DNA from 2 places in the Streptomyces sp. NPDC104307 genome. Region 2 is predicted to be linked to the other one. Evidence: riboswitches for the same ligand, from Rfam matches in the RefSeq annotation. Region 2 holds a riboswitch; the other holds the start of a gene.

Region 1 (8,766 bases), on a different contig from region 2:
GCCGTACGGGCAGCAGCCGTACGGGCAGCAGCAGCAGTACGGCGGCGGGCCGCAGTCCTCGTCCTAGGCGGACGCCTCGGTGAGGGCGGTCTGCTCCTGGTCCGTCAGCCGCAGATCGTCGACGGCCAGCAGCGCGGGAAGCTGTTCGACCGTACGGGCGGAGGCGATCGGTGAGACCACGGTCGGCCGGGAGGCCAGCCAGGCCAGTGCCACCGTGGCGATCTCGGCGTCCCGCTCCCGCGCGATCGCGTCGAGCGCGGTGAGGACCTTCTGGCCGCGCTCCGTCTCCAGGTGCTGGGCGGCGCCACCGGCGCGGGCACTGTCCACGGTCGTACCCGCGCGGTACTTGCCGGTCAGGAACCCGGAGGCGAGGGCGAAGTACGGGACGGCGGCGATCCCGGCCTCTGCGCTCAGGTCCTGGAGCTCGCCCTCGTAGGTGTCGCGCGAGACGAGGTTGTAGTGCGGCTGGAGCGCGACGTAACGGGCCAGGCCCTCGCGCTCGGAGAAGTCCAGCGAGGCGCGGAGCCGTGCTGGGCTGATGTTGGAGGCGGCGATCTCGCGGACCTTGCCCTCCTTCACCAACTGGTCGAGGGCGGTGATGATCTCCTCGACGGGGACGGTCTCGTCGTCGTGGTGCGTGTAGTAGAGGTCGATGTAGTCCGTGCCGAGCCGGCGCAGCGACTCCTCCGCCCCGGCCTTGATGGTGGCGGCGGCGAGCCCCTTGTACTCGGGGTGGGAGCCGACCTTGGTGGCCAGGACGACGTCGGACCGGTTGCCCCGCGCGGCGAACCACTTGCCGATGAGGGTCTCCGACTCGCCGCCCACGTTGCCGGGGATCCAGGAGGAGTACGCGTCGGCCGTGTCGACGAAGTTGCCGCCGCCCGCCGTGTACGCGTCGAGAACGGCGAAGGACTGCGCCTCGTCGGCGGTCCAGCCGAAGACGTTGCCGCCGAGGGAGAGCGTGGAGACCTGGAGGTCGGAGGAACCGAGTGTGCGGAGAGAAGTCATGGATGGAACAACCCACCGCACCGCACGCGCTATTCCATGGCGACTACAGCTAGGGCCTGTCCGGCGGGTCAGGGTCGGATAGGGCGCGGCGTCTGGTGCGGTGCATCGCAAGGCGCCGGAGCGTCTCGATAGCGGAGCTATTGGGGCGTTTCGGCAACGCGGCGAGGTGCCGTGCCAGACGCCGCGCCCCCGGCCATGATCCGCCGGACAGGCCCTACACCCGTACGCCACGGCCCGGTCCGGCGGAACAGACCGGAACAGGCGAAGACCGGCAGCCCTGACGTCGGGGGGTGAGCGTCAGGACTGCCGGGGTTCGGTGGACGTGGACTTCGGTGGACTCAGACCGTCAGGCCACGGGCGCGCAGCCACGGCATCGGGTCGATGCCGGTGCCGTCCGGGGTGTGGACCTCAAGGTGCAGGTGCGGGCCGGTCACGTTGCCGGTCGCGCCCACGCGTCCGATGGTGTCCCCGGTGGTGACCTGCTGGCCGACGCTGACGCCGATCGAGGACTGGTGGCAGAACCACAGCTCCGTACCGTCCTCAAGCTCCAGGACCGTGCGGTAGCCGTACGCGCCGGACCAGCCGGCGGACTTGATGGTGCCGCTGTGGATGGCCTTGATCGGGGTACCGGTCGGCGCCGCGAAGTCGAGGCCCGTGTGGTAGCCGGAGGACCACATCGAACCGGCCTCGCCGAAGGTCGAGGTGATCGTGTACGAGGAGGTGGGGATGGCGTAGCTGGCGGCGAGCTTGGCGAGCCGCACCGCTTCCGCCTTCTTCTTCGCCTCTTCCGCGGCCTTCTTCTTCGCGGCGGCGACCTTGGCCTCAGCGGCGTCCTGCTGCTTCTTCGCCTCTGCGGCGGCCTTCTCCGCCGCGGCCTTCTCCTCGGCCGCCTTGGCCTCGGCGTCGGCGGAGTCCTGCTGCTGCTCGGCCTGCTGGAGGATGCGGGCGCGGAGCGCCTCGCCGGCGTCCGTCGTCCCCTGCTCGGCCTCTGTGGTGGTGATGCCGGCCGTCGTCAGCGGGGCGGCGGCGGTCGCGACCTCGGTCTTCTCCGCCTCGGACTCACCCGAGAACAACGCGCCGACGCCGGGCAGGGACTTGGCCTCGGGAAGTTTGTCCGAGATGGCGTCGGGAAGAGAGATAGACACGGGCGGCTTGCTCTGGGCGGAGGCCATGCCACCCGCGCCGACGGCCGCGATGACGCCGACGCCGAGAACGGTGGAGCTACGGGCGAGCCCATTGCGCTGCTTGGCGACGCGGTGCTTGCCGCGCACGGGGCGGATGGACTCCTCCGTGGGGTTCCATTCCTCCCACGCCCGGTCGGAGCCGTCCTCGCCGGCGCGGAGGCCGTTGCCGAACTCGGTCCCGAACTCGCTGCCCCGATCGGTCCCGTAAGCGGTTCCGTAGTCGGCCCCGTGATCGGTTCCGTAAGCGGTTCCGCGGATCGCGCCGTGATCGGTTCCGTGGGTGGCGCCGTAAGCGGCACCGGGCCCGGTTCCGAAGTCGTTTCCGTGTTCGGGGGCGAACCGGTAGGGGGCTTCGGGGGCAGGCTTGTTGGACGCCACTGGGGCGCGCTCCTTTCCTTCCTTCTCGCCTACCGGGTTAGCTGACGGGTTCGGAGCAGGAAGGTCTCCTACGGGTCCCTCCGCCTCTCAACGAGACAGAGATGCCCGATTCACCCCATGTAGGTGGTTCCCCGGTTCCCTTGCGGAATTCGGCGCTCGCGCACGGTGCCGCCACTGACGGCGGCTGGGACAACCGCGCTGCGTTATCGAACGTTAATAGACACACGGGCCCGATTCCAAGCCGTTCCAACTGATCGTTCCGATCCTTGGCCTGGACTTTACGGGACACAACCGGTTGGAATCGGGCGAGTTGATCGCCCCTCAACCGTTAGCCGTTTTCTGACGTTGCGTCAAACGTTATGCGGAGGGATTCCTTACGGTTACGCACGGTGGCATCGGCCGCCCCCCGCTCCCCACATCCATCCACACTCCCCCCGTCCGCCCCCTCACCTTCACCCAGCTCCGTCCAGGTTCACCGGGCTTCACCGGGCCACACTCGGCTTCACCGGGCCGCACTCACCTTCACCCGGCTCCGCCGCCCAGTCCCACGATCTTCACGGTCGTGCGCCGGTCCGGCTGCCCCTCGGTCGGGCGCGCGACCGCGAGCAGGGCCATGTCATCGGTCGTCACCCCGCCGGTGTGCAGCCGTACGTCATCGGTCAGCGCCGACAGCAGCTCCTCCGGCCCCGGGAAGATCCGTCCGCGCAGCCGCTCGGCGGGGTCATAGAAGACCCCGTCGGCGTCGCGTGCCTCGGAGAGGCCGTCCGTATAGAGGAGCAGCGTCGACCCGGCGGGCAGCTCCCACTCGTCGGAGCGGTCCGGCCACACGCCCAGGTCCATCCCCAGGGGCAGCGCGGGCAGCGAGGGCCGCAGCTGCTCCAGCGCCCCGTCCGAGTGCAGCAGCAGCGGTTCGGGGTGGCCGCGGTTGACCACGCGCACCCGGCTGGAGCCCTGTGGGATCTCCGCCAGCGCGGCGGTGACGAACCCCTCCACCGCGTCGAGCCCGCCGCGCCTGCTCGACTCCCGGGCCAGCGCGCGCTCCAGCCGCTGGGCCACCCCCTCCAGTGACCGCTCCTGCTCGGCCGCCTCCCGGAACGCCCCGATGATCACCGCCACCGCCTCCACCGCGTCCAGCCCCTTGCCGCGCACGTCCCCGACGACCAGCCGCACCCCGTACGGGGTGTCCGTGACCGAGAACAGGTCACCGCCGACGAACTCGTCCGCCTGCGCCGCCTCGTACCGCGCGGCCACGTACAGCCCGCCGATCCGGTCGGACGGCGTCGGCAGCACCGCGCGCATGGCGGTCGCCGCGATGACCCGGGCGGAGGCCAGCTGCTCGTTGCCGCGCCGGACGACCCCGTTGATGTAGACCGCGAGGACCGAGACGGTGAGGACGGTGAGCAGCTCGATGAACGGCACGACCCGGATCAGCGTTCCGCTGTACAGCCGCAGCGCGGCCACGCACAGCAGCGCACCGGCCCCGATCCGGATCGTGCCGGCCCGCGAGAAGAACGGCGCGGCGATCAGCGGGGCCGCGGCGAACAGTGGAACGGCGGTGAAGGCGGGCGGAGTGAAGAAGTCGAACAGCAACCCGCCGATGAGCATGACCCCGGGCAGTGCCCGGACGAGCCGGCGGTTGCGGACCTCATAGGTGCGCCTCCCCCGCCGCTGCTCCCGCTTCCCCACCTTTGCTCTCCTGCCCGGTGCGCTCAGGGCCGCGGACGGTACCGCGCACCACCCCCAGACTTCCCGGAACACGGTCGCGGGGCCAGCGCTCGACGGCCAATGGGATGACGCGCGCGGCGCGGCACGTACGGAAACGAATCAGGCCCGGCACGCGCTATGCGTGCCGGGCCTGATTCTTCAGTAGCGGGGACAGGATTTGAACCTGCGACCTCTGGGTTATGAGCCCAGCGAGCTACCGAGCTGCTCCACCCCGCGTCGGTAAACACAACTCTACGGCATGTTCGACGCACTCATGACCACCCCGCGCTTCCCGCCGCCCGACCCGGTTCTTCGCCGACCGCGCCGGGAACCTCAACGTGGCGAAATCGAGAAGGTGTTGCGGGGGACCCGTGTTCTGCCGCAAGGTATCTGCTGCATCCCCCCGGACCGGTGGGCTGCCCGTGCGAGCAGACCCCGGAGCGCGCGTTTCACCGTGCCCGCAAGCTGCTCCCGGTCTCTCATCGCAGCCTGTCTGGAGGGCCTCCGCCGATGACCGCACCGCTCGCTTCCGCCTCTGCCTCTGCCTCCGATTCCACCCCTGCGGCCACTCCGGCGACACCGCTGCGCGGGGCCGTCATCAGCGGCGTGATCGGCGGAGTGATCGGAGCGGTGATGAGCGCGGGAGTCAACTACGCGATCATCGGAGTGCCGGACAGCGAATCCGTCAACGCGGTCAACCACGCGGTATCCGGCCTGGTCAGCGGGTTCCTCGCAGGTTTCATCGGAATACTCGCGCACCACCGCAAGGTCTCCTCGGCAGCACGCGCGGAGGCGGCGACGGCGACGGCCGCCGTGCTCTCGACGTCAGCGGCCGCCGCGCCCGCCGAGCCGGTCGAGTCAACTCACGCGGCCGACGCACCCGCACCGGCACCCGCACCCGCACCGGCCGCCATCTCCGCCTCCGTACCGGAGAAGTAGCCCGCCACGTCACTCGGCACCCCGCCAGGGACCGCGCACGGATCCGCCGCGCGAAGTCCGAAATGCAATGGTATGAATTATTTCGTATTCACCCATTCGACGCGGCTCCCTGGAGTGGACGATGGACGACTACCCCTTGCTCAACCTCTTCTGGACCATGCTCTGGTTCTTTCTCTGGATCATGTGGCTGTTCCTCCTCTTCCGCGTGATCATGGACATCTTCCGCAGCCACGACCTGGGTGGATGGGCCAAGGCGGGCTGGCTGATCCTCGCCCTGGTGCTGCCGTATCTGGGCGTCCTGATCTACGTGATCGCCCGAGGCAAGTCCATGGGCGCGCGTGACGTGAAAGAGGCGAAGGACCGGGATGCCGCCTTCAAGGCGTACGTGAGAGACGCCGCGGGTACGGACGCGGGCGGCGGCGCGGCGAGGGGCAACCACGTCGAGGACCTGGCGAAACTGGCCGACCTCAAGGACAAGGGCGCGATCACGGACGAGGAGTACCAGCAGGCGAAGACGAAGCTCCTCGTCTGACCCGGCGCGCCGCGCGGTGCGGGCGCCGGCGCGGGTGCGGGCGCCCGCACCCGCGCGTCACACCGTCCGCCGCCGGCCCACTCCGTCCTCAGGACCCGGTCCGGCACAACTCCTTCTCCACCAGGGTGCTCATGGCCTGCTGCGTGTCCGGGCCGCCGTCACTGGTGACGTACACGACGGCGGTCCGGGTGCCGTCCCGGGTGACGCCGCTCCAGGTGTGGTAGCCGAGCAGTTCACCCGGGTGCCCGAAGTAGCTGCCGCCGCAGGGCAGCGAGAGCTCGCCCAGCCCGAGCCCGTACCGGACCCCCAGCTCGGGCGCGTCCACGGTGGTCGTCATCTCGTCGAGCTGCGCCGGAGCCAGCAGACGGCCGCCGAGCAGCGCGGCGTAGAACCGGTTCAGGTCGCGAGTGGTGCTGATGACCGAACCGGAGCCGACGCCCATGCTCGGATTGAGCACCGTGACATCGGTGCTGGTTCCGGTGCCGTACGAGGCGTAGCTCCGGGCGTGCGGTCCCGGGATGAAGGGGAACGGACCGGGCGTACTGGTGCCCCTGAGGCCCAGCGGACGGATGATGCGGTCGTTCAGCTCGTGTGCCCAGCTGTGGCCCGTCACCTCACGGATGATCATCGCGGCGAGTACGTAGTTGGTGTTGGAGTACGACCAGTCCGTGCCGGGGTCGAACTTCCGCGAATCCCGCAGCGCCAGCCCGACCAACTCCTCCGGCGTGTAGGTGCGGAACCGCTCGGCCCGGTAGCCGGCCGCACTGCGCAACGCCGCTATCTCCGGCAGCACGTCGGGGATGCCGCTGGTGTGCTGCAACAGCTGCCGCACGGTGACCTGCCTGCCGTCGTTGCCGTTGCCCCGCACCACACCCGGCAGCCAGCGCTCGACGGTGTCCTCCAGCGACATCCGCCCCTCACCGACGAGTTGCAGTACGACCGTGGCGGTGAACGTCTTGGTGGCGCTGCCGATCCGGAACCTGCCGTCCTGCGGCATCGGCTCCCCGGTCCCCGACTCGGCCGCCCCGGCACGCGCGGTGCCGTGTGAGCCCGGTGACGTCACCTCGGCCATCGCGCCAACGGCCCCGGAGGCGTGGATCGCGTCCACCTCCCGCTGGAGGGAACCGTTCCGCTGGGGCGGGTCGGCACGCTGGAGCGGATCGGCCCGTTGGAGCAGGTCGGCACGCTGGGACGGGTCGGCACGCTGGAGCGGATCGGTACGGTGCTCACTCGCCGCCGCCGTCAGCCCGGTCGAAACGGCGAGAAGAACGGCCGCCGAGCCGGTCAGGACGAGCCTGCCTCGCCGGCGCCTGCGCAACGCGAACGCGAACGCGAACATGGTGCCCCCTCTTGAGTCCGGTTCCGCCCGCGCGCCGAAGGCCCTGTCCTACCCTGGCCCGCTGCCGCCGCGCCCCGGAACGGGTGGCGGAAGACCATCCCACCAGCGCCGCGTGGGCCGGCCCATCCGGCGTTCCCCCCGATGTGCTGACGCGCTGCCCACAGGGCGGGGCCGGGGGGTTGCCCCCGTACGCGGTCCGGCGACCGATGAGTTGCGACACGAAGCGGGGTCCTACTCGGGGACGTACTCGCCGGGCACGTCCGAACTCGACCGAGCTTGATGACCCATGAGGAGCCTCCGGAGTGAGCGAGATTGTGGTCCAGAAGATCGTCCGGCCCGAGCGCGCGCTGTCGGGCCCGTGGCTGGAGGTGATCGCCTCGAATCTCGACTACCACCGGGCGACGTTCCTGTGGAAGTGCGAGGGCCTCTCGGACGAACAGCTGCGGCTACGCCCCCTGCGGTCCTCCGCGTTGACCCTGCTGGGGCTCATGCGCCACCTCCAGGGTGCCGAACGTGCTTGGTTCCAGATGGCGTTGGCTGGCACGACGCCCCGCTTCTTCCCCTATCGGACCTACGTCACCGCTGACGGTGGCGAGTGGTACGACGAGTCGGACGCCACGCCGGCCAGGGCCGTGTACGAGGACTACCTCAAGGCGTGCGAGGAGTCGCGGCAGGTCTTCGCGAAGGTGACCGACGACCTCGCGCGCATCGTGCCGAACCCGGAGTTCGGTGACACCGATGTGCGGTTCATCCTGGAGCACATGATCGAGGAGTACGCCCGCCACGTCGGCCACGCGGATCTCCTCCGCGAGGCCATCGACGGCGTCACGGGCGAGTAGCCGACCGTCCCCGCTACCAGTCGGGATGGCGTCACCCGAGCTCCCCGAGGACCGGGCGGGATGCGCGCGCGAACCGTACGGTGAGTAACAGGCCGCCTTCGGGGAGTGGGATGGCATTGGGAGTGGTGGGCTCGGGTGACGGCGCGTTGACGCGCGGTAGCTGATCGGTTCGTACGAGCCCCACAGGGCCGAAGGCCGGCGGTGGGACGGATCGGCTGCCCCCTCAAGAGGCCCAGAATGCCGGAATGCCCCGACCGGCCGAAGCCGATCGAGGCACTCAGGAGCAGGCCACAGGGGAAACCCTGCCCTGCCGGAGGTAGGCCGTGTGGGACTCGAACCCACAACCAACGGATTAAAAGTCCCGGCCAATTCCTGCCGGGGCTTACGTTGGGCGCTCCGGGGATCCAGAAATTCCTGGTCAGCGACTCGTCCTTGCCGTCCGGTCCAGATCTGAGCGCGTCGTGCCAGCACGTCCGCTCACGCATCGCTCACGCATCCGGGCTCAAGGAGTGAGCGTCGGGTCGTGCCTGCGGCACTGGCGTACAACCCTTGGTTCCGCTTCGTGAACCGTACGCAAATCAGAGCCTGGCATCACAGAATCGCTGCCTTGGCGGTAGGACGGCGAGTCCCGCCGGCCGGGCGGTTGAGCTTGTCCCGTTCCGCTCGAATCAACCAGCAGGGCTCCTGATCAGCAATCGGAAGTCGTCGACCTCGGTTTGAGCAGCCGCTGTGCGGAGGTAGCGGCGACGCCCGATCGACCGGTCCAGCAGTACGAGAGACCCCCCTTATCGAGCCCGGCATTGCACCGACTGAGGAACTGAATGATCTTTGCCCTCCCGGTCC
Region 2 (8,766 bases):
ACGCGAACATCCCCGCACAGGGCGGCGCCCCCGACTCCTCCGGCCAGTGGGACACCTCCGGCTGGTACGCGAACGGCCAGTGGTCAACCACCGACACGGCGGGATACGACTCCGGCGCGTACGACGCCACCGCCTGGAACACCGGCGCCACGCCCGAGCACGCGCAGCAGACGCCGCAAAATCTGACGGCATCGCACGAGCCCGAACAGACACGGCAGCATCCGTACGAGACGTACGAGACGTACGAACCGTACGAGACGCCTGAGGCGTACGGGACGTACGAGCCCGCCCAGGCCGTGCCGACGACCCCCGGGGCCTCCGAGACCTCCGAGACCTCCGAGTTCAGCCTCCCCGAGGCGGACCCGGAGCCGGAGGCCCACCACCCCGCAGGCCGTCAGGTCTCCCGCGGTGGCAGCCGCAGCCGCAGGCGTTCGCCCGCCAAGCGCTCCGCCCTCCTCACCATCGCCGTCCCCTCCGCCTGCGTGATGAGCGTGGCGGGTATCGCCGCAGCTTCCGTGGGCGGCATGGGTGGCGGCGAGGAGAAGAGGGACGACACCACGACGATGGCGGCCGCGGACCCCGGCACGGTCAAGCCGGTGGCCGCGAACAACAAGCTGGACACCCAGCTCGCCAACCTCAGCGCCGACGCGGAGAACTTCGCCGGCCGCGCCAGCCGCACCCAGGAGCGCATCGACCTGAAAGAGCGGCAGGCCGCAGAGAAGAAGAAGCGCGAGGAGGAGGCCGCCCGCAAGGAGGCCCTGCGCCCCAAGTACGTCATGCCGGTCAAGGAACACGGACTCAGCGCGTACTTCGGCCAGGCGGGCGTCAACTGGATGTCCGTGCACACGGGCATCGACTTCCCCGTCCAGTACGGGACCCCGGTGATGGCGGCGACCGACGGCACCATCCGTACGCAGTACAACACCGCCTACGGCAACATGGCCATCGTCACGATGGCCGACGGCACCGAGACCTGGTACTGCCACCTCAGCAGCACCCGGATCCGCTCGGGCCACGTCAAGGCCGGAGACGTGATCGCGCACTCCGGGAGCTCCGGCAACTCGACCGGCCCGCACATGCACTTCGAGGTGCGGCCCGGCGGCGGCGCGGCCGTCGACCCGCTGCCCTGGCTCCGCAGCCACAACATCGACCCGACCTGATCCGGCCCGCCTCCAGAAGGATCCCGAAGGTACCGGGCCGGACCGGTACGCCCCGCTACAGCTTCTGGACCGGGGCGTACCGCAGCAGCAGCTTCTTCGGCCGCTCGTCCCCGAAGTCGACCGTGGCCTTCGCCTGGTCACCGATGCCGTCGACCGCCGTCACCGTGCCCAGACCGAACTGGTCGTGCGTGACCCGGTCACCGACCACCAGCGTGATCGTCGGCTTGTCCGACGTCCGCCGGGTCGCGAAGCCCGAGGGACCGGAGCGCGAACGGGACGCGGACAGCGATGAGGTGATGCCCGACGTCGGTCCCGCCGGAGCCGCCATCGGGCCCTTGCGCTTCCACTCCAGGTGCTGCTCCGGGATCTCCTCCAGGAACCGCGACGGCGGGTTGTACGAGGGCTGGCCCCACGCGCTGCGCATCGACGCCCGGGTCAGATAGAGCCGCTCGCGGGCGCGGGTGATGCCGACATAGGCGAGCCGGCGCTCCTCCTCCAGCTCCTTGACCTGGCCCAGCGCGCGCATGTGCGGGAAGACGCCGTCCTCCATGCCGGTCAGGAAGACCACCGGGAATTCGAGGCCCTTCGCCGTGTGCAGGGTCATCAGCGTGACGACTCCGGAGCCGTCGGTGTCCTCGTCGGGGATCTGGTCGGAGTCGGCGACGAGCGCGACCCGCTCCAGGAACTCGGCGAGCGTTCCCGACCCCTCCTCCTCGCCCCGGTCCTGCTCGAATTCGAGCGCCACGGAGGCGAGCTCCTGGAGGTTCTCGATCCGGGTCTCGTCCTGCGGGTCGGTGGAGGCCTGGAGCTCGGCCAGGTAGCCGGTCCGCTCCATGACGGCCTCCAGCACCACGGCCGGGCCCGCGCCCGACTCGACGATCGTGCGCAGCTCCTCCATCAGCGTGTTGAACCGCTTGACGGCGTTGGCGGAGCGGGCGGCCATGCCGTACGCCTCGTCGACGCGGCGCAGCGCCTGCGGGAAGGTGATCTTCTCGCGCATCGACAGGGCGTCGATCATCGCCTCCGCCCGGTCTCCGATGCCGCGCTTGGGCACGTTCAGGATGCGGCGCAGCGGGACGGTGTCCTCCGGGTTGGACAGCACCCGGAGGTAGGCCAGGACGTCCCTGACCTCCTTGCGCTCGTAGAAGCGCACCCCGCCGACGACCTTGTAGGGCAGGCCGACCCGGATGAAGATCTCCTCGAAGACACGGGACTGCGCGTTCGTCCGGTAGAAGATCGCGACGTCGCCCGCCTTGGCGTCGCCCGCGTCGGTCAGCCGGTCGATCTCGTCCGCGACGAACTGCGCCTCGTCGTGCTCGGTGTCCGCGACGTAGCCGGTGATCCGGGTGCCGGAGCCGGCGTTGGTCCAGAGGTTCTTCGGGCGGCGGCTCTCGTTGCGCTCGATGACGGCGTTGGCGGCGGACAGGATCGTCTGGGTGGAGCGGTAGTTCTGCTCCAGCAGGATCGTGGTCGCGTCCGGGTAGTCCTCCTCGAACTGGAGGATGTTGCGGATCGTGGCGCCCCGGAAGGCGTAGATCGACTGGTCGGCGTCACCGACGACGCACAGTTCGCCGGGGGCGTCGGCGGCGCCGGACGGGCCGACCAGCTCCCGTACGAGTGTGTACTGGGCGTGGTTGGTGTCCTGGTACTCGTCGACCAGGACGTGCCGGAAGCGGCGGCGGTAGTGCTCGGCGACGTCGGGGAAGGCCTGGAGCAGGTGCACCGTCGTCATGATGATGTCGTCGAAATCCAGCGCGTTGGCCTCGCGCAGCCGGGACTGGTACATCGCGTAGGCCTGGGCGAGGGTCTTCTCGAAACCGTCCGTGGCCTGTCCGGCGAAGGTCTCCTCGTCGATCAGCTCGTTCTTGAGGTTCGAGACCTTGGCCGTGAACGACTTCGGCGGGAAGCGCTTCGGGTCGAGGTCGAGATCGCGGCAGACCAGGGCCATCAGCCGCTTGGAGTCCGCCGCGTCGTAGATCGAGAACGAGGAGGTGAAGCCGAGCTTCTTCGACTCGCGGCGCAGGATCCGGACGCACGCGCTGTGGAAGGTCATGACCCACATGGCGTTGGCGCGGGGGCCGACGAGCTGCTCGACGCGCTCCTTCATCTCGCCGGCGGCCTTGTTGGTGAAGGTGATCGCCAGGATCTGGCCGGGGTGCACCCCGCGCTCGGCCAGCAGGTGGGCGATGCGGTGCGTCAGTACCCGGGTCTTGCCCGAACCGGCCCCGGCGACGATGAGCAGCGGGGAGCCCGCGTGCACGACGGCGGCGCGCTGCTCGGTGTTCAGCCCGTCGAGCAGCGCGGCGGCGTCGATGACCGGGCGGTGGGCCCCGTCGCGGTAGTACGCGTCGCGGGGCGGCGGGGGCCCGTCGAACACGCCTCCGAAGAGGTCCTCCGGCACCGCTTCGGGTGCGGAGTCCTCGGGGGGCGGCGGGGGCCCGTCCTCCGTGTGCTGGAGGCCGGCCAGGAAACTGTCGTCAAAGAGGCTGCTCATCGCTGTCAGAGTCTAGGCGGCCCTACTGACACCCCGGGCCCGCATGGCAGAACCCGTCCCTCCGGAGCCACAGACGGCGATGCCCGGACCACCCTGCGTAGGAAAATGGCGCGCCGCGCCCGGCCGTGCGGCGCGGGTTCCGCAAGGTCACGAAAATGTATCGGGCATATCGAACATCAACCTTCACAGCGGCACCATGAGTTGGCTAGCGTGCTCGTTCGGACGGCCGTACCCCCGAGGCGAACCACGCCGAGCGGGCGTCCACGCCGAATCCGGGCCGCCCGTACGGGGTCCGGAACCGGGGACCCACACGCAGCACCGGGGTGAATCGGTCCGCATCCCCCACCAGGACCGTAGGGCAGCCTTCCGTTCCGCCCGAACCCGACAGCTAACCTGGTAGGCGGTCCACGGAAGGAAATGCCGGTCTTGGCATCGCATCGCAAACCGCGCCCCCGGGTGCGCAGCACCGCCCCCGCCATCGGGTTCACGACGGCCGCACTCGCCTCCGTGACCCTGCTGTCCACGCAGAGCGCGCTGGCGGCCCCGGCCCCGAAGCCCAGCATCGAGGACGTCCAGAAGAAGGTCGACGACCTCTACCGGCAGGCGGGCACCGCGACCCAGCACTACGACGAGGCGAAAGAGGCGTCCGCCGCGCAGCGCACCAAGGTGGACGGGTTGCTGGACGACATCGCCAAGCGGGCCGACAAGCTGAACGACGCCCGCCGCACGCTCGGGAACTACGCGGCCGCCCAGTACCGCGACGGCGCGCTCGCGCCGACCGCCACCTTCTTCCTGGCCAACGACCCGCAGTCGTTCTTCGACCAGACCCACCTGATGAACCGGATGGCCACCAACCAGCAGCAGGCCGTCACGGACTTCCGTACGAAGCAGGCGGAGGCGTCGAAGAAGCGGGCGGAGGCGGTGACGAGCCTGGAGACGCTCACCGCGTCGCAGACCAAGCTGCGCACCAGCAAGCAGAACGTGCAGAACAAGCTGACAGAGGCGCGCACGCTGCTGTCGAAGCTGACCGCGCAGGAGAAGGCGCGGCTGGCCGAGCTGGAGGAGAAGAAGAAGGCCGAGGCCGCGCGCAAGGCCAAGGAGCTGGCGAAAAAGCAGGCGGCCGCGAAGGCGGAGGCCGAGCGCAAGGCCAAGGAGGCCGGCAGCGACAGCGGCACGGGCTCCGGTACGGGCACGGGTTCGGGCTCAGGCACCGGTTCCGACACCGGTTCCGGCACCAGTTCCGGTTCGGACAGCAGCGCGACGACGAAAGCCGGGAAGGTCCTCGCGTTCGCCAGGGCCCAGATCGGCAAGCCGTACGTCTGGGGGGCGACCGGCCCGTCCTCGTACGACTGCTCGGGGCTGACCCAGGCGGCCTGGCGCTCCGCAGGTGTCTCGCTGCCCCGGACCACCTGGGACCAGGTGAACGTCGGCACCCGGATCGCCACGGCGGACCTTCAGCCCGGGGACCTGGTCTTCTTCTACGACGACATCAGCCACGTCGGGATCTACAAGGGCGACGGCATGATGATCCACGCACCGAAGCCGGGGGCCAATGTGCGCGAGGAGTCGATCTACTACATGCCGATCTACGGGAGCGTGCGCCCCGGCTAGGACCTGTCCGGCGGACCGGGCCCCCGGGCGCTCGGGCCCCGGGCGCTCAGGTCCAGAGCGTGGCGATGAAGATGTTCACCATCGTCAGTCCGCCCACCGCCGCGAAGAGGCCCTTCTCGACCTTCTCCTCGTCCCGCTTGACGTAGACCAGCCCGAGGATGACGACGAGGATCAGCAGCTTGATGCCGATCTTGACGTTGTTCACGGGGTGGTCGTCGGCCTGGTCGAGCCCGACCAGGGCGATTCCGGTGACCAGCATGGTCAGCGCGCCGTGCAGCATCCCCGGGACGAACCGGGCCGTCCCCGCGCTCATCGCCTTCATCTGGGTGAGGAAACCTCCCAGCAGGGCGGCGATTCCGATGATGTGAAGAGCGACGAAGACATCGATGAGTACACGCATGGTTCCGCACCCTAGCCCCGGCCATACCAGGCATCGGCAGCCAGGTCAGGCTTACTGGATGCTTGACTCATGAATGCACCAATTGCCTGACTCTGGTGCAATTTTTCCTGTCATTCAGAAACAACGCACCGCCAAATTCGGGCAATAAGCGTCATTACGACTCTTCCCCGTGCCCCGGGTTTAGCGTCCCTACCAGGTGACCGGATCACCGCCGCTCCGCACCCGGACGGCGCCGCCCGGTCGCCCCGCCGAGAGATCCGGCGGCGGGCCGCTCCCCCTGTTGGTGACCCGCCGCCGGACCGGGCGGGTCCGCCGGTAGGCCCCGGCGGGCAGTCGACAGGAAGGACCACCGCCCTCGTGGCCGCGCACCGGAAACCAAAGCAGCGCCCGTACACCGGCTCTGCTGCTCGCACCGCAGCGACCCTCGCCCTCGCCGGGGCCGCGACCGCTGCCGCGCTGCCGGGATCCGCGCACGCAGAGCCGAAGCCCACCGCCGCACAGGTCAAGGCCCAGGTGGACCGGCTGTACCGGGAAGCGGAGGTCGCCACCGAGCAGTACAACGGCGCGAAGGTGAAGACGGCCGCCATCGCCAAGTCGATCGACGCGCTGCGCGACGAGGCCGCCCGCAGGACCGAGCGGCTCAACACCTCGCGCGAGGCGCTGGGCTCGTACGCCGCCGCGCAGTACCGCGCGGGCGGCCTCGACCCGTCCCTCCAGCTGGCCCTCTCCTCCGACCCGGACCAGTACCTCCAGCGCGCCTCCTACGTGGAGCGGGCCGCCTCCGGCCGGGCCGACGAGCTCCGCGCCGTGCGACGCCAGGTGGCGGACGTGGCGCAGCTGCGCTCGGAGGCGGCGGGGCAGCTGGCCGAGCTCACCGCCCGCCAGGCAGAGCTCCAGAAGCACAGGACGACGGTCCGGGCCAAGCTGTCGGAGGCCCGCGCACTGCTGGCCCGCCTCTCCCCCGCCCAGCGCGCCGCCTACGACGCCTCCGACGGCGGCGGCCGGGGCGCGGGCCACGCAGACCGCAGCGCCCCGCGCGGCTCGGCGCAGGCACCGAACGCCCGCGCGGCGGCGGCCGTCGCCTTCGCGTACGGGGCCCTCGGCAAGCCGTACGTCTGGGGCTCCACCGGCCCCTCCTCGTTCGACTGCTCCGGCCTCACCCAGGCCGCCTGGCGCTCAGCGGGTGTCTCGCTGCCCCGGACCACGTACACCCAGATCAACGCCGGGCAGCGGGTCGGAAGGTCCGAACTCGCGCCGGGGGACCTGGTGTTCTTCTACTCGGGCGTCAGCCATGTCGGCCTCTACATCGGCAACGGCCGGATGATCCACGCCCCGCGCCCCGGAGCCCCGGTCCGCATCGCGCCGATCGACGAAATGCCCTTCGCGGGAGCGACCCGGGTGGCATAGGCTCCCGTCCTTCCGACCCACCGGACAGAAGGACACCCGCGCATGCCCATGGACTTCGACGTCCAGACCCACGCCCGTACGCTCGCCCTCCGCTCCCCGGACCACTACCGGGTGGGCCCGTTCACGGTGCGCCACAACGTGAACTGGTCGCTGAAGTACGCCAACTACGCGATCCCGGACCAGGGCGCGGAACCGACACCCGGCGAACTCGACGCCCTGATCGCGGCGTTCCGGGAGCGGGACCGGATGCCGCGCCTGGAGTACCTGCCCGGCTGGGCGCCCTCGGTCGAACCCGCGCTGCTCGCCGCCGGGTTCACCGTCGAGAACCGGGCCCCGATCCTGGCCTGCGCCCCGGAAGGCCTGCTGCCGCCGAAGCCGGTGGACGGTCTGGTGACGGCCGAGCCGGTCACGGCGGCGGAGTTCGACGCCGCCGCGCTCGTCCAGCACCTGGGGTACGGCGGGACCGGCGAGCCCGAGGGCGGCGAGGCGGAGTGGCTTCGCAACGCGGCGGCGAACGGCGGCGTCGCCGCGCTCGCCACCCTCGACGGCGCCTCGGCGGGCGCGGGCGGCTGCTCGGTGCCGGTCGACGGGCTCAGCGAGCTGGTCGGCCTTGCCGTCGCCGCGGAGTTCCGCCGCCGGGGCATCGGCGCCGACCTCTCCGCCCGGCTCACGGCGACCGCGTTCGAGCGGGGCTGCCGGGTGGTGTGGCTGGAGCCGGGCGACGCCGATGTGGAACGGATCTACGCGTCCATCGGCTACCGCAGGGTCGGCGAGAAGCTGAACATCTCGCTCGATCCGGAACGGGAAGCCGGCTGACTCAGACCAGCCGTCGGGCCGTCGCCCAGCGGGTCAGCTCGTGCCGGTTGGACAGCTGGAGCTTCCTGAGCACCGCGGAGACGTGCGACTCGACCGTCTTCACCGAGATGAACAGCTGCTTGGCGATCTCCTTGTACGCGTAGCCCCGGGCGATCAGCCGCAGCACCTCGCGCTCGCGCTGGGTCAGCCGGTCGAGGTCCTCGTCGACCGGCGGCGCGTCCGTCGAGGCGAAGGCGTCGAGGACGAAGCCGGCCAGCCGGGGCGAGAACACCGCGTCGCCGTCCTGGACCCGGAAGACCGAGTCGACCAGGTCGGCGCCGGTGATGGTCTTGGTGACGTAGCCTCGGGCGCCGCCCCTGATGACCCCGATGACGTCCTCCGCGGCGTCCGAGACGGACAGCGCGAGGAAGCGCACCGGGTTCTCCACCGCGCCCATGAACGGGGCGCAGCGGCGCAGCACCTCGACGCCGCCGCCGCCCGGCAGGTGCACGTCCAGGAGGACGACCTCGGGGCGGGTCGCCGTGATGACGGTGACCGCCTGGTCGACGTCGGCGGCCTCGCCGACGACCTCGACGCCGGTCTCCTCCGTGCGGCCGATCTCGGCCTGTACGCCGGTGCGGAACATCCGGTGGTCGTCGACGAGCACGACTCGTACCCGGCGCTCCGGGTCCGCGTGGCCCCCGGTCGGCTCAGTGGTCCCGTTCATCGCTCGTCCTCTCCATCTCCAACTCGACTTCCGTGCCCCCGCCGGGCACCGAACGCAGCCGGGCGGTACCGCCGTTGCGCTGCATCCGGCCGATGATCGACTCTCGTACGCCCATTCTGTCCCCCGGTACGGAGTCCAGGTCGAATCCCGGCCCCCGGTCGCGTACCGAGAC

The links. A riboswitch is a leader RNA that binds a small molecule or an ion and turns the genes downstream of it on or off. The one in region 2 is predicted to bind cyclic di-AMP.
Region 1: another riboswitch for cyclic di-AMP. It lies ahead of ACZ601_RS21015 (M23 family metallopeptidase); the one in region 2 lies ahead of ACZ601_RS32760 (C40 family peptidase).

What each region holds. Positions count from the first base shown of each region.
Region 1 covers NZ_JBVJMU010000007.1:345,029-353,794, reverse strand. Annotated here, with positions in the region: gene ACZ601_RS21025 (PrsW family intramembrane metalloprotease) at 1-67, shown strand, start outside; gene ACZ601_RS21020 (aldo/keto reductase) at 64-1,008, opposite strand; gene ACZ601_RS21015 (M23 family metallopeptidase) at 1,347-2,570, opposite strand; cyclic di-AMP (ydaO/yuaA leader) riboswitch at 2,582-2,735, opposite strand; gene ACZ601_RS21010 (PP2C family protein-serine/threonine phosphatase) at 3,093-4,256, opposite strand; tRNA gene ACZ601_RS21005 (tRNA-Met) at 4,438-4,511, opposite strand; gene ACZ601_RS21000 (hypothetical protein) at 4,785-5,213, shown strand; gene ACZ601_RS20995 (SHOCT domain-containing protein) at 5,335-5,745, shown strand; gene ACZ601_RS20990 (serine hydrolase domain-containing protein) at 5,834-7,084, opposite strand; gene ACZ601_RS20985 (DinB family protein) at 7,387-7,923, shown strand.
Region 2 covers NZ_JBVJMU010000018.1:140,415-149,180, forward strand. Annotated here, with positions in the region: gene ACZ601_RS32750 (M23 family metallopeptidase) at 1-1,160, shown strand, start outside; gene pcrA (DNA helicase PcrA) at 1,216-3,654, opposite strand; cyclic di-AMP (ydaO/yuaA leader) riboswitch at 3,909-4,073, shown strand; gene ACZ601_RS32760 (C40 family peptidase) at 4,072-5,265, shown strand; gene ACZ601_RS32765 (hypothetical protein) at 5,312-5,665, opposite strand; gene ACZ601_RS32770 (C40 family peptidase) at 6,023-7,072, shown strand; gene ACZ601_RS32775 (GNAT family N-acetyltransferase) at 7,115-7,888, shown strand; gene ACZ601_RS32780 (LuxR C-terminal-related transcriptional regulator) at 7,890-8,594, opposite strand; gene ACZ601_RS32785 (PspC domain-containing protein) at 8,578-8,766, opposite strand, start outside.